Regions from separate parts of the Streptococcus downei MFe28 genome, predicted to be linked through region 2. Evidence: predicted binding sites of a transcription regulator. Region 2 holds the regulator's gene; the other holds the start of a gene.
What was found. The regulator Rex, encoded in region 2, represses fermentation and respiration genes when NADH is low (regulators of the CRP and FNR family bind a similar motif). The targets are predictions, from matches to a motif close to TTGTGAANTANTTCACAA.
Positions count from the first base shown of each region.

Region 1 (4,217 bases), 780 kb from region 2:
ACTGACTGAGCCCCATTGATAGCAGATTTTTGCGCTTCCTGATTCTGAGTCGATAAGTCGCTCCTTTAATGTAGGACCCAAGTGAGACAGCCACAAAATCACTGAGCCAAATCAAAGAGCAAGCCCCAACTAAAATAAGCATAAATTTTTGGCTAAAAAGATCTCTCCCAGATTCATTCAAACGGAAGCCTCGCCTAAATAGATAAGTAAGGAGAAGGACTAAGACAAGAAGATCTGACAAGAGGCCTTTCTGTTCACTTGTCAGGCCATCAAGAACTGCTAAGGCATTCAGACAAGCAGGCATAAAGAAATTTCCAATATAAAAGACCACAACTGCCAGAAAGGCTTCTAGCGGACGACCGCCGTCCTTCCAAGGCAAGAAATATTTTTTCATCTTAAACTCCCAGCTCTCTCCAATTCAATCACAATTAACCTCATTTTACGATAGCAAGGGAAAAAGAGCAATCCCCTCCATGCCTCAAATCAAAGGATCGAAATTTATTTGCTAAACAAGCTTCTCAGTTTAACTAATTTCACGCCTTCTTTACAAGCCATCGAAACAGACTACCCCACTTACAGGCAGTCGCCGACCTTGGACGATTAGATAATCGCGGAAACCTAGTTTTCGCTCTGGCTCAAACTGCATGATAGTCCTAAATTCATCTTTGGCATTCTGGCCCGCTCCATTGAGAGCTATAAAAAAAAGACCCACCCAAGGTGGATCTCTTCATTAAACTTTATTAAGCTTTGTTTTCTGAACCGAATACATCGATACGTTCTTCAACAGCTTCTGTGATAGCTTCAAAACCAGGTTTCAAGAATTTACGTGGGTCGAAGAGCTTCTTCTTCATGTATTCAGCTTCGTTGGCATCAAATTCATGAACGAATTCACGAGTTGCCTTACAGAAGGCCAATTGACATTCCGTATTGACGTTTACCTTAGCAACACCAAGTTTGATAGCTGCTTGAATTTGATCGTCAGGAATACCTGAACCACCATGCAAGACGATTGGGAAGTTAGGCACAGCCGCAACTAATTTTTCAAGGTGATCAAGATGAAGGCCCTTCCAGTTTTCTGGATAAGGACCGTGAATGTTACCGATACCTGCTGCCAAGAAGTCTACACCGGTAGCAACCATTGCTTTAGCATCGTCAATTGGTGCCAATTCACCATCACCAATGATTCCGTCTTCTTCACCACCGATAGTACCAACTTCAGCTTCGACAGATACGCCTTTAGCATGAGCCTTTTCAACAACAACCTTAGCTTTTTCAAGGTTTTCATCAATTGGCAAATGTGAACCATCAAACATAACAGAAGTGTAGCCAACTTCGATACATTCCAAAGCGTCTTCGTAGTGACCGTGGTCCAAGTGAATAGCAACTGGTACAGTGATACCCATTGATTCTACAAGGTTTTCAATCAAGTTCTTACATACCTTGTAACCACCCATGTATTTAGCAGCACCCATAGAAGTTTGGATAAGCACTGGGGCTTTCTTAGATTCTGCGGCACGCAAAATAGCTTGAGTCCATTCAAGGTTGTTTGTGTTAAATCCACCAACTGCATAACCATTGTCACGAGCTGCTTGGACAAATTTTTCTGCTGAAACGATTGCCATTATAAAGGCCTCCTATTTATTTTTCGGGTTGAACCCGTTTACAATGTTAATTCTAGCACAAATCCTTACAAAAAACTAGCCTTAATCAGACTTGGAAGCGTTTTTCCGAAACTGGCAAATTTCTTTGCCGAGACGCTAGCTTCCCCAAATTTACAAAAAAAGAACCGACCTCAGTCGATTCTTAGCATGCGGAAAGAGGGACTTGAACCCTCACAGCCTTAAGCGGCCACAGGATCCTTAGTCCTGCGCGTCTGCCAATTCCGCCATTTCCGCAATAACAAGATAAATTATATCAACTAACTAAGGCAGTGTCAAGAGTTTTTTTGTTTCATTGGAAGGCCCTGAAGTAAAATCTACAAAAAAGTAACTACAACACTTATCTCATCAATACTTCCTACTTAAATTCCTCTCCTTTTATAATTATGTATGACAATTTTTATTAAAATATTAATATGAAAATAAATTAAAATATCAGAAGAATTATTGACTGATTTCTATAAGATAAATAATTACAACAATTATAAAAATTTTCTTGATTTTTCCTTTTAAAAGGCTTAAACTATAAACGTATTTGTTTTGTTAACTACTTTTATAACACAACGAATGTAAAAATTATACTTATTTAAAGGAGTTTCAGTATAAATACTTTAGCTTTTGAGGAGTTTGAGTCTTTGGATGCCGATTACCTTGCACAAGTTCAAGGTGAAGGTTGGATTGGTGCCATCGCTGGAGGTGTCACTGGAGCTCTTGCTGGTGCTAAAGCTGGTGGAGCTGCTGGCGCTGTACTTGGTGCTGGAGTTGGTTATAATACACCATTATAAAAAGATTGACTGACTATATGATGTATACTATTTATGCATTAATACTATTAAGTTTCGCAATATTAGTCTTAATTTCCAAACGCAGCCGCAGCGGTATTGTCAAGGTTATCTGTTTTGGAGTTTTTTTACTGGAATGTATTTTAATAATAGCTAATATGTTTTTGTCATTTTGGAATTGATCAATTATACCAATGGTTGGAACAAAAACATGTTTGTCATTCGGGTAGTTTATTCGTTTGATTCTTTGCTACACTGAAAAAATGTCCCATGCGGCTATAATGATGGCTCTATTGCTGTTTATTATAGTCATATGGGACTTTTTTGATACATATAAAAAACCCATAATATCCGAGATGGAGCTAAGCCACTCTAGATATTATAGAGCCTAGTAAAATCAGATTTTCTGTTTAAATCTTCTTTTTTTATTCTTAATGACTGTTTTCAACTGCGGCAGTGACAAAGGCTGTATAAAGTTCTTCGGCACGATTAGGACGACTTTGCAATTCTGGGTGGTATTGAGCTGCCACGAAGAACTTCTTATCTGGTAATTCCACCACTTCCATCAGACGATTATCTGGTGATACCCCTGAAAAGACAAAGCCAGCAGCTTCAAAGGCTTCCCGATATTTGGTGTTAAATTCGTAGCGATGACGGTGGCGACGCTGAATAACCTCTTGGTTGTTATAAGCGGCTGCTACCTTAGAACCTGGTTTCAGCTTACATGGGTAGAGGCCTAGACGCAGAGTCCCCCCCATATCTTCAACATCCACCTGGTCACGCATCAGATCAATAACAGGATAAGGAGTATCAGAATCTAATTCCGATGAATTAGCCCCTTCCATATTAAGAACATGACGGGCAAATTCAACACAGGTCAACTGCATACCCAGACAGATGCCCAGCATTGGGACATCGTTTTCCCGAGCGTAGCGAAGGGTTTGAATTTTCCCTTCCGTTCCACGGTGACCAAAACCACCAGGGACAATGATACCATCAACATCTCCAAGCAGGTCTGCCACGTTTTCAGCTGTCACATCATTGGCATTGACCCACTTGAGATCAATAGCCGAATCATTGACATAACCAGAATGCTTAAGGGCTTCCACAACAGAAAGGTAGGCATCCGGTAGTTCAACATATTTCCCAACCAGGGCAATTCGAGTAGATTTCTTGAGGTTGAGGACCTTGTTAACCATGGCTGACCACTCGGTCATGTCCGCCTTAGGCACATCCAATTTCAGGTGGTCACAGACAATTTGGTCCATGCCTTGAGCCTGCATATTGAGCGGTACTTGATAGATGTGGTCAACATCCAGTGATTCAATAACAGCTTCTGGTGCCACATCACAGAATTGAGCCAGTTTATTTTTGACTCCTTGGGTAGCTGGTTGTTCGGTCCGAATGACCAACATATTAGGCTGAATACCCAGCCCCCGCAATTCCTTAACAGAGTGCTGAGTTGGCTTGGTTTTCATTTCGCCGGCTGCCTTCAGATAAGGAAGGAGGGTCGTGTGGATATACATGACATTGTCAGAACCCACATCAGCCTTCATTTGTCGCAGGGCTTCTAAGAAAGGCAGGCTTTCAATATCACCAACGGTCCCACCGACTTCTGTAATGATAACATCGGAATCTGTCGTTGTCGCCGCCCGTTTGATTTTTTCCTTGAGGGCATCAGTAATATGGGGAATAACCTGAACAGTTGCTCCTAAATATTCCCCCTTACGCTCCTTACGAAGGACCTCGCTGTAAATTTTACCTGTTGTAACATTAG
Region 1 covers NZ_UHFA01000002.1:587,533-591,749, reverse strand. Annotated here, with positions in the region: gene DYE66_RS10955 (hypothetical protein) at 1-394, opposite strand, end outside; gene DYE66_RS02890 (class II fructose-bisphosphate aldolase) at 741-1,622, opposite strand; tRNA gene DYE66_RS02885 (tRNA-Leu) at 1,810-1,895, opposite strand; gene DYE66_RS02880 (hypothetical protein) at 2,294-2,443, shown strand; gene DYE66_RS02875 (CTP synthase) at 2,872-4,217, opposite strand, start outside.
Region 1: the regulator Rex is predicted to act here: its motif matches at 1,666-1,683, upstream of DYE66_RS02890 (class II fructose-bisphosphate aldolase).

Region 2 (4,217 bases):
ATATTAAGATGGGGCTGAAAGGGACCGATGTTGTGGTCGTCAGTCCTAAGAACTCAGGCATTAAAAGGGCCCGTAGCCTAGCAGAATATCTGGATGCACCTATTGCCATTATTGATTATGCTCAAGATGATTCCCACCGCGAAGAAGGTTATATTATCGGTGAAGTTGCTGGTAAAAAAGCCATCTTGATTGACGATATTCTTAACACCGGTAAGACCTTTGCTGAAGCGGCTAAAATTGTTGAACGCAATGGTGCCTCAGAAATTTATGCAGTAGCCAGCCACGGTCTCTTTGCTGGCGGAGCGACTGAGATTCTTGAAGCAGCGCCTATCAAGGAAATTCTGGTGACAGACTCTGTTGCCACTAAGGAAAAGGTCAGCAGCAATGTCAGCTACATCACCGCTAGCGAGCTAATCGGCAACGCTATTACCCGTATCCACAACCACAAACCACTTAGTCCACTCTTTACCTACACGTCTCAAAACGAGGAATAAGATGATTTATCTTGATAATGCTGCGACAACTCCTTTGACTCCAGGTGTTATCGAATCTATGACGACGGTTATGTCCGACAATTTTGGCAATCCTTCCAGCATCCATGCCTATGGACGCAAGGCAAGCCATCTCTTGCGGGATAACCGTCTTACTATCGCCAAAATCTTAAAGACCCAAGCAAGAAATATCATTTTCACATCGGGAGCAACCGAAAGCAACAACATGGCCATTCAGGGCTATGCCCTGGCCAACCAAGCCAAGGGCAAGCACCTGATTACTACGGCTATCGAGCACCATTCGGTTCTCCATGTCATGGCTTACTTGGAAAAGCGGTTTGGTTTTCAGGTAACCTATCTTCAACCTGACGACAATCATCAGTTCACCGCCCAAGCCCTCAAAGAGTCCCTAAGGGAAGATACTATCCTGGTCTCAACCATGTTGGCTAATAATGAAACTGGTGACCTTCTGCCCGTTTCTGACTTTGCCCAAGTTCTAGCTGAGCACCAGGCTGTCTTACATGTTGATGCTGTTCAAGCTATGGGGAAAGTCCCTGTTCATCCTGAGGAATTAGGGGTCGATTTTCTCTCTGCTTCTGCCCATAAGTTTCATGGACCCAAAGGTGTCGGTTTCCTTTACGCTAAACCTCACCACATGGATAGTCTTTTACACGGTGGTGAGCAAGAGGATAAAAGACGAGCCAGCACCGAAAATATGCTTGGAATTACCGGTCTGGCTCAAGCTCTCAGGGAAGCTGACCAAAAGCAAGAGGAAAACTATCAGAAGGTGGAACACTTACGAGAGGTCTTCCTAGAAGAGTTAAGCAAGCTAGGCTTGGACTACTATCTCAATGGTGGAAATAAGCAGCTTCCCCACGTCATCAATATTGGTTTCCTAGGCCAAAATAACGGCCTGCTTCTAACCCAGCTGGATTTAGCAGGCTTTGCTGTTTCAACTGGTTCTGCCTGCACGGCAGGAACAGTTGATCCCAGCCACGTCTTACAAGCCTACTATGGAGAGTCCTCTCCACGTTTGACGGAGTCTATCCGCATCAGCCTCTCAGAGCTCAATAGCTCTGAGGAATTATTGGCACTGGCAAAAAAATTGAAAGAAATTATAGGATAATACTATGGCATTTGAAAAATCTATTCACTTAGACGACTGTAAATACACCTACACAATTAGTCCCAAGATTAAAAGATATACGCTGATTGATACCACTTTTGAGTCCAATAAACTGGGCCACTACGAGCTTAATCGTCTTCTAGAAGAGGTGCCAAATTCTGGCCAGGGCTTCCCTCTTAAAATTACGATCAAGAAGGACCTATCTGCCTTCAAGCTTAGTGTGACCGACCAATCCGGCCTACGCCTGGTCAATATCTTTAAGTCCGACAAGCTCTCAATCATTCAAGATAAATTCTATTTCCTGATGGATAGCCTGGTTGAGCGAGATATCTTTACCAAGATAGAGAACTAAGCCTCTATCATGATACCGAAATCCTATTCCCTTATAGGATTTTTTTATCGCAAATTTGTTGCAGTTTTCACAAACTTGTTCTACAATTAACTTAGACGTACTTCATAAGATTGGAGATAGTTAAAGTGACTATTGATAAATCTATTCCTAAAGCGACAGCCAAGCGACTATCGCTATACTATAGGACCTTTAAACGTTTCAATGCCGAAGAAATTACCAAGGCGAGCTCCAAGCAGATTGCTGAGGCTATTGGCATTGACTCGGCAACCGTCCGTCGGGACTTTTCCTATTTTGGTGAACTTGGACGACGGGGCTTTGGCTACGATGTCAAAAAGTTGATGAACTTCTTTGCTGACATTCTCAACGACCACTCCATTACCAGCGTTGTCCTTGTTGGTTGCGGTAACATGGGAAGGGCCTTGCTCCACTATCGCTTCCACGAGCGCAATAAGATGAAGATAGTCATGGCCTTTGATACAGATGACAATGATTTGGTCAACACAAAAACGGAAGATAACATTCCCATCTATGGCATTTCCAGCATTAAGGAAAGGCTCAAGGGGAGTGATTGTCAGACAGCTATTTTAACGGTTCCTAGTGTCAAAGCTCAAGAAGTTGCTAATCTTCTGGTTGAGGCTGGTATCAAGGGAATTTTGAGCTTTTCACCCGTCAATCTCAGCCTGCCCAAGGGTGTCTTCGTTCAATATGTCGACCTGACTAGCGAACTGCAAACCCTTCTCTACTTTATGAATCAAGACCAGTAAGACCTTTTCTTATCTGCACAGACCAAACAATCACCTGAACAGACTTCAGGTGATTTCTCAATAAGTAGTACTCTTCAAAAGAGATTGCCGTTTGGGAGTAAGACTGGAGGAATTTGACAGATATCAAAACCTTCGTCACCTCATGCCATTTTATTTTTAAGTTATCGGCTACCGGACTGTCCTACTACCCCTGCTCCTAGCCTCGATACTTTTGATTTTTATTGACTATTAATTCAAGCCCTCAGGAGGTTCCCTCAATGACCAAAAAGCCTATTATTGGAATTACAACAAATGAAAGACCCAATAGTGACAATATCATCACCAGCTATGCACCCAAGGGCTTTGTCAAGGCTGTTCAAAATGCAGGGGGCATTCCTCTGCTTCTTCCCATTGGTTCAATCGAAGATGCTAAGTCTTACGTGCAAATGGTTGATAAAATCCTATTAATTGGCGGTCAAAATGTTGACCCTCAATTCTATCACGAAAAGAATCAGGCTCTTGATGATGATTTTCTCCACCAAAGGGATGTCTTTGAATTTTCCATCATTGATGAAGCTATTCGAGAAGAAAAGCCGATTTTTTCCGTCTGCCGAGGAACTCAATTGATGAACGTTGCTCTAGGTGGCAACCTCAATCAGGCTATTGAGAACCATTGGCAAGATGCCCCTACGGATTATCTCTACCACGAGATGAAGCTTAAGGACAACACCAAGTTGGCTGAGATTTATGGCTCTGAAACCACCATCAACTCCTTCCACCACCAAAGTATCAAGGACCTATCGCCCTTTTTGGATGTCATTGCTGAGGACCCCAATGACTCTACTATTGAGGCGGTTGCTTCCAACCACCCTGATATCCATTTTTTGGGGTCCAATGGCATCCTGAGCACCTGATTGGCAGCCGCCAGGCTGACCAAGAACTCTTCAACTATTTTGTCAATGAATTATAGAAGACTAGCCCTCCCAAGACCTAGCTTTCCAAGAGGAATTTTACTAAAAGTAACCACTGCTAGACAGAACCCAACTGTCTAGTTTTTTAGTTTAGATTGGAAGCTCAATGATAATATCGGTCTCTTCTCGGAAACTGTAATAATTATCAGAACCAACGATGATATGATCCAAGAAAGCCAGTCCCAAATCATCACAACAGCGCTTGATTTTTTCTGTAAAGGCAATGTCATAGCGGCTAGGGTCTGGTTGACCCGAAGGATGATTGTGGACAACAATAACCGAGGTTGCCATAAAACGACAGGCATAGTGCAGGATTTCCCTCGGTTCTGCAATCGAGCGTTGGACACTACCAATGAAGATTGTCTGTTGCTTGATGAGACGGTTCTGGGTATCCAGATAGAGCGCAATCAGATGCTCCTGGCGCTTATCTCTTAGTTCTGCCATCATTTTCTTGGCCAGGCGGTCACTAGAAATGATGCGGTCCGATTTCTCTGGCAGGGTCTGATTGACCCTTTTGGCAAATTCTAAGGCTGC
Region 2 covers NZ_UHFA01000002.1:1,368,027-1,372,243, reverse strand. Annotated here, with positions in the region: gene DYE66_RS06550 (ribose-phosphate diphosphokinase) at 1-494, shown strand, start outside; gene DYE66_RS06545 (cysteine desulfurase family protein) at 496-1,617, shown strand; gene DYE66_RS06540 (DUF1831 domain-containing protein) at 1,622-1,969, shown strand; gene DYE66_RS06535 (redox-sensing transcriptional repressor Rex) at 2,095-2,733, shown strand; partial or broken gene DYE66_RS06530 (gamma-glutamyl-gamma-aminobutyrate hydrolase family protein) at 2,991-3,682, shown strand; gene radC (RadC family protein) at 3,774-4,217, opposite strand, start outside.